DNA from 2 places in the Cellulomonas sp. EB106-03-03-XG116 genome. Region 2 is predicted to be linked to the other one. Evidence: predicted binding sites of a transcription regulator. Region 2 holds the regulator's gene; the other holds the start of a gene.
What was found. Region 2 encodes HrcA, which represses chaperone genes, less so after heat shock. Its sites were predicted from a motif close to TTNGCACTCGNNNNNNNCGAGTGCNAA; they were not measured.
Positions count from the first base shown of each region.

Region 1: a site for HrcA is predicted at 4,116-4,142, ahead of AC3WUG_RS04330 (Hsp20/alpha crystallin family protein). Genes of this name have one in related genera too.

Region 1 is NZ_JBYTEP010000006.1:45,149-52,427, forward strand. Features, by position in the region: SAM riboswitch class I at 1-49, shown strand, start outside; gene AC3WUG_RS04320 (methylenetetrahydrofolate reductase) at 43-1,116, shown strand; gene metE (5-methyltetrahydropteroyltriglutamate--homocysteine S-methyltransferase) at 1,125-3,473, shown strand; gene AC3WUG_RS04330 (Hsp20/alpha crystallin family protein) at 3,562-4,020, opposite strand; gene AC3WUG_RS04335 ((deoxy)nucleoside triphosphate pyrophosphohydrolase) at 4,183-4,626, opposite strand; gene AC3WUG_RS04340 (ABC transporter substrate-binding protein) at 4,748-6,091, opposite strand; gene AC3WUG_RS04345 (carbohydrate ABC transporter permease) at 6,122-7,033, opposite strand; gene AC3WUG_RS04350 (carbohydrate ABC transporter permease) at 7,030-7,279, opposite strand, start outside.
Region 2 is NZ_JBYTEP010000022.1:43,266-50,544, reverse strand. Features, by position in the region: gene AC3WUG_RS10355 (sodium-translocating pyrophosphatase) at 1-1,842, opposite strand, end outside; gene AC3WUG_RS10350 (16S rRNA (uracil(1498)-N(3))-methyltransferase) at 1,948-2,715, opposite strand; gene dnaJ (molecular chaperone DnaJ) at 2,718-3,851, opposite strand; gene hrcA (heat-inducible transcriptional repressor HrcA) at 3,946-4,977, opposite strand; gene AC3WUG_RS10335 (MFS transporter) at 5,033-6,535, opposite strand; gene AC3WUG_RS10330 (DUF3097 domain-containing protein) at 6,585-7,279, shown strand, end outside.

The DNA of each region.
Region 1 (7,279 bases), on a different contig from region 2:
CCGAGGGTGCGGGTGCTTCCGCCAGGTTCGATGGAGCTGACGATGAGCAGTCACGACGTCCCTGCGCACCTGGCGGGCACCGCCGTGCCGGACGGCCTCGGGGCCGTCGACCGCCCGACCGTGTCGTTCGAGCTGTTCCCGCCGCGGAACCCGGACGCCGCGCCCCGGCTGTGGTCCACGGTCCAGCAGCTCGCCGCGGCCCGCCCCGACTTCGTCTCGGTCACGTACGGCGCCTCGGGCAGCACCCGGACCACGACCCGGCAGCTCGTCCGCCGGCTGCTGCGCGAGACGTCGCTGACGCCGATCGCGCACCTGACCTGCGTGGCCAGCTCGCGGGAGGACCTCGCCGCGACGATCGAGGAGTTCCTCGACGAGGGCGTGCGGTCGTTCCTGGCGCTGCGCGGCGACCCGCCGGCCGACCGGTCCTGGGAGCCGCACCCCGAGGGCCTGCCGACGGCGAGCGCCCTCGTGGAGCTGCTGCGCGACGTCGAGCGGCGGCGGTGCGCGAGCAGCCCCGCGCAGGCGGTCCGCGCCGCCACCCGGCCGCTGTCCGTCGCCGTGGCGGCGTTCCCCCGCGGCAACGCCGGCGCCGGCAGCACGCGGGAGCAGGACGTCGCGGCGCTGCTCGCCAAGCAGCGGGCCGGCGCGGACTTCGCGATCACCCAGGTGTTCTACGACGCCGGGTCGTACCTCGAGCTCGTGGCCCTGGCGCGGGACGCGGGCGTCACGATCCCGATCCTCCCGGGCGTCATCCCCACCACCGACCCCGCCCGGCTGCGCCGCGTGGCGCAGCTGACCGGCGTGCCCGTCCCGGAGGCCCTGCTCGCCCGGCTCGACGCCTTCGACGCCGACGACCCGGCGGAGGTCGCCGCGCGGCACCGCCTGGGCACGCGGCTGGGCGTCGACCTGGTGAACGCCGTCCTCGACGGCGGCGCGCCCGGCGTGCACCTCTACACGTTCAACGCCCACGGCCCCGCGCTCGACCTGCTGGACGGCGCGGGCCTGGGCGGCGACGCCCCGCGCGCGCACCTGCGGGTCGCACCGGCCGTCGCCCCCGAACCGGCGGCCGCCGCGGCCGCCCCCACGACCACCCCGACCCCCGTTCCCACCAGCTGAGGCGAGAGATGACCGACCTGACCCACCCCTTCCCCGCCGGCACCGTCCTGGGCTACCCCCGGATCGGCCCGCGCCGCGAGCTGAAGAAGGCCCTGGAGGCGTTCTGGGCCGGCCGCGCGAGCGCCGAGGAGGTCGAGGCCACCGCCGCCGACCTGCGCCGCCGCACCCGCACCCGCCTGGCGGAGCTCGGCCTGGACACCCGGCTGCCCGCGATCCCCAGCGCCTTCTCGTTCTACGACCACGTGCTCGACGCGGCCGCGGTGCTCGGCGCCGTGCCCGAGCGGTTCGCGGACCTGCTCGCCGCCGACGGCGGGCTCGACCTGGCCGGTTACTCGACCGTGGCCCGCGGCCGCGGCGACGACCTGCCGCTCGAGATGACCAAGTGGTTCGACTCGAACTACCACTACCTCGTCCCGGAGATCGGCCCGGCGACGCCGTTCCGGTACGCGAGCGACCGCCCGGTGCGGGAGCTCGCCGAAGGCCTGGCGGACGGCGTGCTGACCCGCCCGGTGCTGGTCGGCCCCGTGACGTTCCTCGCGCTGGCCAAGGCCGCGGAGGGCTCGCCGGAGGACTTCCTGCCGATCGACCGGCTCGCCGACGTGCTGCCGGTGTACGCCGCGCTGCTCCGCGACCTCGCCCGCGCCGGCGCCACCTGGGTGCAGCTCGACGAGCCCGCCCTGGTCTCCGACTCGACCGGCGTCCCGGCCGACCGGCTGCTCGCAGCCGCGGCCGAGGCGTACCGCGCCCTGGCGACCGAGCTGCCCGCGGCGGAGCGCCCGGCGATCCTGGTCGCCGCCCCGTACGGCGACCTCCAGGACGCGCTGCCGGTGCTGGCGGCCACGGACGTCGAGGGCCTGGCGCTCGACCTGGTCCGCGGCTCGCTCCCGGTGGCCCCCGTCGAGGGGCTGGCGTCGAAGGTGCTGGTCGGCGGGGTGGTCGACGGCCACAACATCTGGCGCGCGGACCTCGACGCGGCGCTCGGCTCGCTCGAGTCGCTCGAGGGCCTGGGCGCGCGGCAGGTGGCCGTCGGCACGTCGACGTCGCTGTTCCACGTCCCGCACGACGTCGAGGACGAGCCGCAGCTCGACCCGACGCTGCGCTCCTGGCTCGCGTTCGCCGACCAGAAGGTCGCCGAGGTGGTCACGCTGGCGACCGGCCTGACCGAGGGCCGCGAGGCCGTGCACGCCGAGCTGCTCGCCGCGGCCGACGCGCGCCGCTCGCGCGCTCAGGCCCCGGGCGTCGTGCGGCCCGAGGTCCGCGAGCGCCTCACCGGCCTGCCCGCCGACGCGTTCCACCGGGGCGACTTCGAGGACCGCCGGGTCGCGCAGGCCGAGCGGCTGCAGCTCCCCGCGCTGCCGACCACGACGATCGGCTCGTTCCCGCAGACGCCGGAGATCCGCGTGGCCCGCGCCGCGTTCGGCCGGGGCGAGCTCACCGCCGCGCAGTACGAGGACGAGATGAAGGCGGAGATCCGCCGGGTCGTCGAGCTGCAGGAGGAGATCGGCCTCGACGTGCTCGTGCACGGCGAGCCAGAGCGCAACGACATGGTGCAGTACTTCGCCGAGAACCTGGACGGGTTCGCGGTGACCGCCAACGGCTGGGTCCAGTCGTACGGCTCGCGCTGCACCCGCCCGTCGATCCTGTGGGGCGACGTGTCCCGGCCGGCGCCGATCACGGTGCCGTGGACGACCTACACGCAGTCGCTCACCGCCAAGCCGGTGAAGGGCATGCTGACCGGCCCGGTGACGATCCTGGCGTGGTCGTTCGTCCGCGACGACCAGCCGCTGGCCGACACCGCGAACCAGGTGGCGCTCGCCCTGCGGGACGAGATCGCCGACCTGGAGGCCGCCGGGACCGCGATCGTCCAGGTCGACGAGCCCGCGCTGCGCGAGCTGCTCCCGCTGCGCGCCGCGGACCACGACGCCTACCTCGACTGGTCGGTGCGCTCGTTCCGGCTCGCGACCTCGGGCGTGCGCCCCGACACCCAGATCCACACCCACCTCTGCTACTCGGAGTTCGGCGAGATCTTCGGGGCGATCGACGGCCTGGACGCCGACGTGACCTCGATCGAGGCCGCGCGGTCGAAGATGGAGATCCTGGGCGACATCGCCTCCGAGGGCTACCCCCGCGGGATCGGCCCGGGCGTGTACGACATCCACTCGCCACGCGTGCCGAGCGAGGCCGAGGTGACCGAGCTGCTGAGCGAGGCCGTCCGGGTCGTCGACCCGGCGCAGCTCTGGGTGAACCCCGACTGCGGCCTCAAGACCCGCCGGTACGCCGAGGTGACCCCGTCGCTCCAGCACGTGCTGGCCGCCACCCGCACGGTGCGCGCGTCGCTGGCGGTGCCGACGGCCTGACGCGCCGGCGCTCCGGCGCTCCGGACGCACGACCGCCCCGGTCCCCCGCGCGGGGGCCGGGGCGGTCGTCGTGCGGCCGCGTCGCCGGTCAGGCGCTCGCACGCTCCTGCGGAGCGGCGTCGGCGCCCGCCTCGATGGTCGCCGGCGTCCCACCGGTGCTGACCTCGATGCGGCGCGGCCTGGCCTCCTCGGCCACCGGGATGGTCAGCGACAGCACGCCGTCCGCGTACGACGCGGTGATGGCGTCCAGGTCGAGCCCGCGCCCGACGGTGAGCTGCCGCGCGTAGGTCCCGACCGGGCGCTCCTTGGCGAGCCACTGCACCCCGTCCTCCGTGCGCGCGGTGCGCTGCGCGCGGATCGTGAGGGTGCGGTCGTCGACGTTCACGTCGATCGAGCCGGGGTCGGCCCCCGGCAGGTCGACGTTCAGGACGTAGTGGTCGCCCGAGCGGAACAGGTCCATCGGCATGGTCGCCGACGCGCGCTGCTGGCCGAGGACCTGGTTCATCAGCCGGTCCATCTCCTGGAACGGGTCGAATCGCGTAGCCACAGCCCGTCACCTCCTCGAAGCGTCACGGCGGTCCGGACGGTCCGGGACCGCTGCTGCCCCGGCGCTGCCGCGCCAGGAGGGCTACGAGAGATGTTCTAGCACTCGCGGGGTGCGAGTGCCAGATCGAGCGGCGGCTTGTTCGCCGAGAGGTGAACCCGCAGGTCAGACCCTTCGCGGAGACGCGTCTGCCGGGTCCGTCGCCGCCGCCAGCGCCTCGACGATCCGCACGTCGGCGTCGAGCCAGGGGACGGTGAGCCACTGCCCGCGCGGCAGCCAGCGCAGGTCGTCGTGCTCGACCAGGGGCCGCGGCTCCCCCGCGGTGACGCGCGCCAGCCAGAGCCGCATCACGTAGCGCTCGCTCAGCCACCACGCGCCCGCGTCGGGTCCGGCGAGCTCGTCGCCGAGCTCCACCGCGACGCCGAGCTCCTCGCGGATCTCCCGGTGCACGGCGTCCTCCGGGGACTCGCCCGGCTCGACCTTGCCGCCGGGGAACTCCCAGCGACCCGCCAGGCTCACCGGCGAGCGGCGGCGCGCGGCCAGCAGGGCGCCCGGGGCGGCGAGGTCGTCGACCAGCGCGGCGGCGACGACGAGGACGGGGCGGGTCATGCCGCCCAGTCTCCCAGGCCCGCGTGTCGCGCGCGTGACGCGGCCCGCGGCCCGCCCGGTGGATCCACCCGCACCGGCACGCCCGGGCGTGTCCGTGCGGGTGGATCCACCGGCTGGGAGGTCAGTCCTGCCGCAGCTCGTTCTTGAGCTCGCGCTGCGCCTGCTCCAGCGCCTCGCGCGCCGGCACGCCGGACTCGTAGATCTCGGTGAGCGTCACCGTGCCGAACCGGCTGTTCACCGCCGGCAGGTCGGGGCTGGCGAACGACTCGAAGTGCCCGATGCCGTCCTTGACCTCGTTCAGCACGTCGAACAGGTTGGTCGTGAAGTACTGGTTGAACTGGTTCTCGGGGTTCCGGGTGACCTCCTCGTCGTCCCACACCGCCATGTTCACGGGGTCGAACCCGAGCACCTCCCAGACCGCCACGTTCGCCTCCGGGGAGAGCTTGGCGAACGCGAGCCACTCGGCCGCGAGGTCCCGCACCGGCGAGTCCGCCGCGACCGCGGTGCCGGTGCCGCCGCCGCCGATGGTCAGCGTGTCCGACCCGGGGACGACCGGCGCGGGCGCGATGGCGACCTTGCCCGCCAGGTCCGGCATGTAGTCGACGAACCGCGAGGTGTACCAGGCGGGGTAGACGATCGCGGCGAAGTCCCCGCGCGCGATGGCGCCGTACGCCTCCTCGTCGTCGGGGCTGGACCCCGGGATCGGCGAGATCGCGCCCGCGTCGACCATGGCCTGCATCATCTCGAAGGACTCGACCACGACCGGGTCGTCGACCTGGACCGTGCCGTCCTCGGCGAACAGCTCGCCGCCGTGCTGGGCGATCACCAGCGGCTCGACGAAGAACACGTCGGTGTTCGCCGTGCCGAACGCCCGGCCCGTGGCGGCGCTGTACTCCGCCCCCGCCTCGGCGAAGTCGTCCCAGGTGGTGATCGTCGTGTAGTCGATGCCCGCCTCGTCGAGCAGCTCGGTGTTGTAGAACGTGACGAACGCGCCGACGTGGGTCGGGAGCCCGTAGACCGCGTCGCCGCGGCTGTACAGGTCGAGCCGCGCCTCGACGACGTCCTCGCGGTACGGCTCCGCGACGGCGGACAGGTCCATGAGCGGCGGGTTGTCGCCGCGGACGAAGTTGGCGAACTTCGTCACCTCGATGTCGACCAGGTCCGGCATGCCGGTGCCGGAGTTCGCCGCGAGCTGCAGCTTGTTGTGCATGTCCTGGTAGGGGTACACGGTCAGGCGGAGGTCGATCGCGCGGTCCGGGTTCAGCTCGTTCCACCGGTCCGCCATCTGCTCGTACAGCACCCCGTGCAGCTCGCCGAAGATCCACATCTCCACCGGCGTCGAGCCGTCCGCGTCGCGGGGGGCGTCCCGCGGCGTGTCCGCCCCACCCCCGGAGCCGCACCCGAGGCACGCCGCCAGCACCATCGCCCCGGCGAGCACGGACGCCGTCGTCCTTGTTCGTGACATTCTGCTTCTCCTTTGTGTGCGTCGCACGGGTCAGCCCTTGACGGCGCCCGCGGTCATTCCCTCCACGAAAAAGCGCTGGAAGGCGAGGAAGAGGACCAGGATCGGGACGAGCGAGAAGAAGGACCCGACGATGAGGAGGCCGTAGTTGTTCGCGTACGGCGTGATCAGGGTGTTCAACCCGATCGGCAGCGTGAACTTCTCGGAGGAGCGCAGCACGAGGAGCGGCCACAGCAGGTTGTTCCAGCACATCATCCCGTTGAGGATCGCCATGGCGGCGATCGCGGGGCGCGCGATCGGCAGGACCAGCCGGAAGAAGATGCCGAACTCCGTGACGCCGTCCACCCGCCCGGCCTCGAGGATCTCCTTGGGCACCCCGAGGAAGTACTGCCGGAAGAAGAAGATCGTCACGGCCGCGGCCAGGAACGGGATGACGATGACCGCGTAGGTGTCGGCGAGCCCCATCTCGTTCACCTGGACGTACAGGGGCAGCATCACCATCTCGAACGGGACGGCCATGATGGCGAGCACCGCGATGAACAGCGGGGTGCGGCCGCGGAACTCGTACATCGCGAAGCCGTAGGCCACGAACGAGCTGACCAGCAGCGTCCCGACGACCTGGACCACCGTCACCACGAGCGAGTTGGCGAACCACCGGAAGTACGGCCCGGAGTCGGTGAACAGCATCGTCCAGTTGTCGAGGCTGAGGGTCGCCGGGTCGACGGCGAGCGTGATCCCGCCGCGCATGATGTCGGCGCCCGACTGGAACGTGGCCACGAGGATCGCGGCGAGCGGGACGAGCGCGACGAGCGCGATCGCGATCAGGGCGGCCGACTGCAGGGCCGACAGCGCCCGGACGCCGCGCGGGGCGGGCCGGCGGGGACCCGCGCCGGACGCGGGCGGGGCGGGGGACGCGGGGCGGGTGCGTGCGGGGGCCGCGGTCATCGCACGTGCTCCTTCCTGAACGTGCCGGAGAGGGTCAGCTGCGTGATGTTGATCGCCATGACCACGACGAGCAGCACGATCCCGACGGCGGACGCGAAGCCGAGGTCGTTCTGCTCGATGCCGCGGCGGTAGAGGTAGCCGACGACCGTCAGGCCCTGGTTGTTGGGGGACGCGTTCCCGCCGTAGAGCATGAAGCTCTCGAGGAACATCGCGAGGCCGCCGTACACGCTGATGGTGGTGACGTAG
Region 2 (7,279 bases):
GGTGAGGCCCTCGGTGAGGGCCATGATGATGGAGAAGATCATCGTGGTGGCCCCGACGACCGCGGTGCCGATGAGCACCGGCTTCGCGGTGGCCTTGAAGGTGTTGCCCGCGCCGTCGTTCTCCTCGAGCATCCGCTTGGCCGGCTCCCACCGCGGGGCGAACCCGTGCTCGGCCTCGATCTGCTCGGCCGCGCCGGGCAGCTCCTCGACGAGGGACAGCTCGTAGACGCTCTGCGCGTTGTCGGTGACCGGGCCGTACGAGTCGACCGCGATCGTCACGGGACCCATGCCGAGGAACCCGAACGCCACGAGCCCGAACGCGAACACCGCGGGGGCGAGCATGACCTGGTCGAGCCCCTGCTCGCTGATGAGGAACGCGCCGCCCATCAGGGCGACGACCGTCATGCCGAGCCAGTAGGCCGAGATGTTGCCGGCCACCAGCCCGGACAGGATGTTGAGCGACGGCCCGCCCTCGCGCGAGGACGTGACGACTTCGCGCACGTGCCGGCTGTTGGTGGAGGTGAACACCTTGACCAGCTCGGGGATGAGCGCCCCGGCGAGCGTGCCGCAGGAGATGATCGCCGCGACCTTCCACCACAGCCCGCCGACGCCGTCCAGGTGCCCGAGGACCGCCCAGGTGGTCAGGTAGGTCAGCGCGATGCTCACGACCGAGGTGAGCCAGACCAGGGACGTCAGGGGCTTCTCGAAGTCCATCCGCTCGGCGGCGGCGTACCGGCGGCGGGTCCACGCGTCGTTCGCGAGGTACGACACCGCCGAGGCGATGACCATGACCGCCCGGACCACGAACAGCCAGACCAGCAGCGTCGCCTGCATGAGCGGGTCGTCGACGGCGAGCAGCACGAACGTCACGAGCGCGACGCCGGTGACGCCGTAGGTCTCGAAGCCGTCGGCGCTCGGGCCCACCGAGTCGCCCGCGTTGTCGCCGGTGCAGTCGGCGATCACGCCGGGGTTCCGGGCGTCGTCCTCCTTGATCTTGAACACGATCTTCATGAGGTCCGAGCCGATGTCGGCGATCTTCGTGAAGATGCCGCCCGCGATCCGCAGCGCCGACGCGCCCAGCGACTCGCCGACCGCGAACCCGATGAAGCACGCGCCCGCCACGTCGGCCGGGAGGAACAGCAGGATGACCAGCATCATCAGCAGCTCGAGGCTGATCAGCACCATGCCGATCGACATGCCGGACTGCATCGGGATCCGGTGCACCGGCAGCGGCCTGCCCGCCAGCGACGCGAACGCGGTCCGGGAGTTCGCGAGCGTGTTGACCCGGATGCCGAACCAGGCGACGGCGTACGACCCGGCCATGCCGAGCAGGCTGAACGCGATGATCGTCGCGACCCGGCCCCACCCGAAGCCGACGAGCGCCCGGTAGTACAGGACGATCACCGCGGCGATGAACACCCACAGCAGGAGCAGGAACCGGCCCTGGCGGGTCAGGTACGTCCGGCAGGTCGAGTAGATGAGCTCGGAGATCTCCCGCATCGCCGCGTGCACGGGGAGCCGGCGCAGCTGCACGTAGGTGGCGACGCCGAACGCGAGGCCGAGCACGCACACGACGAGCCCGAGGCCGAGCAGGAGCCGCCCCGACACGGACCCGAGGACCGTCACGGCGCCGAGGTCCGGCAGCACGAGGCTCGCCTCGCCGCCGTGCACGCCGCCCTCGGCGGAGGCGGAGCCGGGCGCGCACCCGGCGAGCGCGGTCCCGAGGACGGCGGCCGCTGCGGCGGGCACGGGCCACCGTCGCCGTCGGCCGGCCGGGGGCCGGTCGGCGGGAGCCGCCGGTGCGCGCGAGGAGGTGGTGCCGGTCCGGACGTCAGTGTTCACGGTCGGGTCCCTGGTGAGAGCGCCTTCGCTGTCACCCTCGACGCTAGGACCGGCGCGACCCGCCCGGATGAGACGTACGGCCCAGGCGGGCGCTACCCACCGGCGTCAGCCCCAGCGCCCCAGCCGCTGCGCGAGCAGCGCGAGCGCCACCGGCCCGGCCGTGGACGTCCGCAGCACGTGCGGCCCCAGCAGCACCGGCTGCGCCCCGGCGTCGACCAGCTCCGCGAGCTCCCGCTCCGCGATGCCGCCCTCGGGCCCGACGACGACGAGCACGTCGGCCTCCGCCCCCGGCCCGGGCAGCGCCGCCGCGGCGAGCGGGGTCGTCGCCTCCTCGTGCAGCACGAGCACCGCGCCGCCCGCCGCGACCACCTCGCGCGCCCGGCGGACGAGCGCCGCGGTCGCCAACGCCAGGTCGACCGCGGGCACGTGCGCCCGGCGGGCCTGCTTGGCGGCGGTGCGGACCGTGCCGAGCCACCGGGCCCGGCTCTTGGCCGCCCGGTCGCCGCGCCACACCACGATCGACCGCTCGGCCTGCCAGGGCACGACGCCGTCGGCGCCGACCTCGGTGGCCGCCTCGATCGCCATCTCGTCCCGGTCGCCCTTCGCGAGCGCCTGGACCAGCACCAGCCGCGGCGCCGGCACCGGCTCGACGACGACCTCGCGGACGCGCAGGTGCACGCCCTCGGGCCCGGCCGCCTCGACCTCGCCGACCAGCCGGGTGCCGGCGCCGTCGACGACGTCGACCCGCTCCCCCGCGGTCTTGCGCTGCACGACGCCCGCGTGCCGCCCCTCGGCGCCCGCGAGCAGGTAGGTGCTCCCGGCCGCGAGCGCGTCGAGGTCGCCCGGCTCGGCCAGGAAGACGGGTGCGGTCACACTCAGCGCCCGGCGAGCTTGTCGCGGAGCTTCGCGAACACGCCGCCGCCGGAGGCCGACAGCCGCGCCTCGGGGCGCTCCTCGCCGCGCAGGCCGGCGAGCTTGCGCAGCAGCTCGGCCTGCTCGTCGTCGAGCGACGTCGGGACGTGGACGTCGACGTGCACGTGCAGGTCGCCGCGGCCGCCCGCGTGCAGGTGGCCGACGCCGAGGCCGCGCAGCGTGACGATCTGCGCGGGCTGGGTGCCCGGGCGCAGGTCGACCTCCTGCGGGCCGTCGAGGGTGTCGAGCGTGAGCACGGTGCCGAGCGCGGCCGCGGTCATCGGGACCTCGAGCGTGCAGTGCAGGTCGTCGCCCTCGCGGACGAACGTGTCGTGCTTGCGCTCGCGCACCTCGAGGTAGATGTCACCCGCGGGGCCGCCGGCGGGGCCGACCTCGCCCTGCGCGGTGAGCTTGATCCGGGTGCCGGTGTCGACGCCCGCCGGGACGTCGACCTCGAGCGTGCGGCGCGAGCGGACCCGGCCCTCGCCGGCGCACTCGGTGCAGGGCTCGGGGATGACGGTGCCGAAGCCGTGGCACGCGGCGCACGGCTGCGAGGTCATCACCTGGCCGAGGAACGACCGCGCGACCCGCTGCACCGACCCGCGGCCGCCGCAGACGTCGCAGGTGCGCGGCGAGGTGCCCGGGCGGCAGCAGGTGCCGTCGCAGGTCGGGCAGACCACGGCCGTCTCGACCGGGACCTCGCGGTGCGTGCCGAACGTCGCCTCGGCGAGGTCGATGTCGAGGCGCAGCAGCGCGTCCTGGCCGCGGCGGGCGCGCGGGATGGGGCCGCGCTGCGCGCCCGCGCCGGCGGCGGCGCCGAAGAACGTCTCGAAGATGTCCTGGAAGCCGAAGCCGCCCTGGCCGCCCATGCCGCCGCCGGGGGCCGACGGGTCGGCGCCCAGGTCGTACATGCGCCGCTTCTCGGGGTTCGACAGCACCTCGTACGCCCGCGACACGTCCTTGAACCGGTCCTCGGAGCCCGCGTCCGCCCCCGCCACGTCGGGGTGCAGCTCGCGCGCGAGGCGCCGGTAGGCCTTCTTGATCTGCTCGGGCGTGGCGTCACGCTCGACGCCCAGCACCTCGTAGTAGTCGCTCACTCGTCACTTCCTGTGCGTGTGGGGGCCGCGCGCGGGCGCGGGTCGGTTGCTCATGTCGAACGTGCGCGGGACCGCGTCGGTGCCCGGCGGCCGGTCATCCGGCGAGGATCCGGGACAGGTACCGGGCGACGGCGCGCACCGACGCGATGGTCCCGGGGTAGTCCATGCGGAGCGGCCCGACGGAGCCGATCCGCGCGACCGCGGTCCCGCCGCCGTCCGGGCCGCCGTAGCCGGTGGTCACGAAGCTCGTCTCCAGCAGACCCTCGTGCTGGGTCTCGCGGCCGATGCGGACGGAGACCGCGGCCTCGTCCTCGGCCATCTCGCCCAGCAGGCGCAGCAGGACGACCTGCTCCTCCAGCGCCTCCAGGACGGGGCTGATGGTGTGCGCGAAGTCCGCGCCACCGCCGCGCACCAGGTTCGCGGTGCCCGCCAGGACGACGCGCTCCTCGCTCTCCTGCGCCAGCGTGTCCTCGACCACCGCGACGACGCCGCGCACGAGCGGGCCGTCCGCGGCGGCGAAGTCGTCGGCCAGGTCGGACAGCGCCGTGCCGAGCTCGGCCAGCCGCCGGCCCGCGGCCGCCGTGTTGAGCCGGATCCGCAGCCGCGCCACGGTCCCGGCGTCGAGCGGGTCCGGCACCTCGATGGTGCGCTGCTCGACGCGGCCGTGGTCGGTGATGATGACCACCAGCAGGTGCCGGTCGCCGACCGGGACCAGCTCGACGTGCCGCAGCGCGGTCCGGCGCAGCGACGGGTACTGCACGACGGCGACCTGGTGCGTCAGCTGCGCGAGCAGCCGCACCGAGCGGTCGACGACGTCGTCCAGGTCGGCCGCGTCCTCGAGGAACGTCTCGATCGCGCGGCGCTCCGGCGCGGACAGCGGCTTGATCGTCGCCAGGCGGTCGACGAACAGCCGGTAGCCCTTGTCGGTCGGCACCCGGCCGGCCGAGGTGTGCGGCTGCACGATGAGACCGGCGTCCTCGAGGGCCGCCATGTCGTTGCGGATCGTCGCGGGCGACACCCCCAGGGAGTGCCGCTCGACCAGGGCGCGGGAGCCGACGGGCTCGCGGGTGGCGACGTAGTCCTCCACGATCGCCCGCAGCACGTCCAGCCTGCGGTCCTCGCTCATCGCCACCTCCCCGGCCGGCGCTCGTCCTGGCACTCGTTCTGACCGAGTGCCAATTCTACGCGTCCGCCGGCGCGGTCGCCGCGTCCCGGCGCCGCGCCCGGAGGTCCAGCACCCCGACGACGAGCGCGACGGCGACGAGCGACACGGTGAGCAGCAGCGCCCGCCCGGCCGCCACGCTGCCGTCGACGCCCGAGGCCAGGGCGGAGTAGTAGGTGGACAGGGCGACCGCGACGCCGAGCGCCGACCCGACCCGCTGGCCGACCTGGAGCATGCTGCCCGCGACCCCGGCCCGCTCGACCGGCACCCGCGCGAGCGTGAGCGTCTGGTTCGGGGCGATCACCAGGCCGCTGCCGGCGCCCGCGACCATCTGGGTCGCCGCCATGACGAAGCCGACGGCCGGCGGCTCGACGAGCCGGATCGCCAGGTCGGTGCCCACGAGGCCGGCGACCACGAGCACCAGGCCGATCACCACGAGCGCGCGCCCGCGGCTCGCCACCAGCCGGCCCGAGCGCTGGGCGGACACGGCGGAGGCGATCGCGAACGGCATGTTGACCAGCCCGGCCTGCAGCGGCGTGAACCCGGCCACCTGCTGCAGGTACAGCGTCGCCACCAGGAACACCGAGGTGAACCCGCCGAAGTACGCGATCCCGAGCAGCGCCCCGTTCCGGAACGACGGCTCGCCGAGCACCCGCGGGTCCAGCACGGCGGCGCCCGTGCGCCGCTGGTACCGGCGCTCCCACAGCACGGTCGCCACCCCGAGCACGGCCGCGACGGCGAGCCACCACCAGCGGGCCGGGTCGTCGCCGCCCTCCCCCGTCGTCGTGACGAACGGCACCATGACCGTCGCGGCGGTGAGCGCGACGCCGGTGAGGCCGACGCCGTCCAGCCGGGGCCGGCCGCGCGGGCCGAGGGTGCCGGACGGCCGGCCGGCCACGCCGCGGGGCAGGAACCGCACCGCGAGCGGCAGCACCACCGCGATCACCGGGACGTTCACGAAGAACACCCAGCGCCAGCCCTCCTCGGCGCCGAACGCCTGGATGATCAGGCCGCCGAGCAGCGGGCCCAGCGCCGTCGACACCCCGATGGTCGCGCCGAAGTAGCCGAACGCCTTCCCGCGCTCGTACCCGGTGAACAGCTGCTGGATCGTCCCGACCACCTGCGGGTTCAGCAGGCCCGCGCTCATCCCCTGGAGCAGCCGGGCGACGGCCAGCAGCTCGTCGGACGGGGCCAGCCCTGCGCCCAGGCTGGTGAGGGCGAACCCGGTCAGGCCGAGCAGGAACAGCCCGCGGCGGCCGCGCGCGTCGCCCAGCCGGCCCGCGGGCACCAGGACCAGGCCGAACGCGAGCGTGTACCCCGCGACGATGAGCTGGAGCTGGCTGGCGCCGGCGTCCAGGCTGCGCTCGATCGACGGCAGCGCGACGTTGACGATGGAGACGTCGAGCATCGTGATGAACCCGATCGCCAGGCACACGCCCAGCGCGCGCCACCGGTGCGGGTCCGGCTCCGACCGGGTCGCGGTGCCGGGGCGGTCGGGGTGCTGCGCGGGGCTCGACGTCACCGTCGTGTCGTACCACGCGGGCGAGCGGTCGGCACCTAGGCTGCCGCGGGTGACCGACCGCTACGGAACCGACGTCCTGTCCGCGGGCTCCCCGAGCGCGCACCGCCGGCCCACCTCGACCCCCACCCCCGCCGAGCGCGGCCTGGTCGTCGAGGAGGTCACGACCGGCTGGGTCGGCGCGGTCGTCCGGGTCGAGAAGTCGGGCGGCGAGCACGTGGTCGTCCTGGAGGACCGCCGCGGGCGCACGCGGACGTTCCGGCTCGGGCCGGGGTTCTGGGTCGACGGCAAGCCGGTCGAGCTGGTGCCGCCGCGGCCGACCGCGCCGACCGGCCCGAAGCGCACCGCGTCCGGGTCCCTCGCAGCGGCCGACCAGCGCGCGCGCGTCGCGATCGGCAGCCGGATCTGGGTCGAGGGCAAGCACGACGCCGAGCTCGTCGAGAAGGTCTGGGGCGACGACCTGCGCGCCGAGGGCGTGGTCGTCGAGCTGCTCGACGGCGTCGACAACCTCGTCGACGCGCTGCGCGACTTCCGCCCCGGGCCGGGCAAGAAGGTGGGCGTGCTCGTCGACCACCTGGTGCCCGGGTCGAAGGAGCAGCGGATCGCCGACGAGGCCGCGCGCACGGTGCCCGCCGGGACGCTGCTCGTGCTCGGCCACCCCTACGTCGACGTGTGGCAGGCCGTGAAGCCCGCGCGCGTCGGGCTGACCGCCTGGCCGACGATCGAGCGCGGCACCGAGTGGAAGCG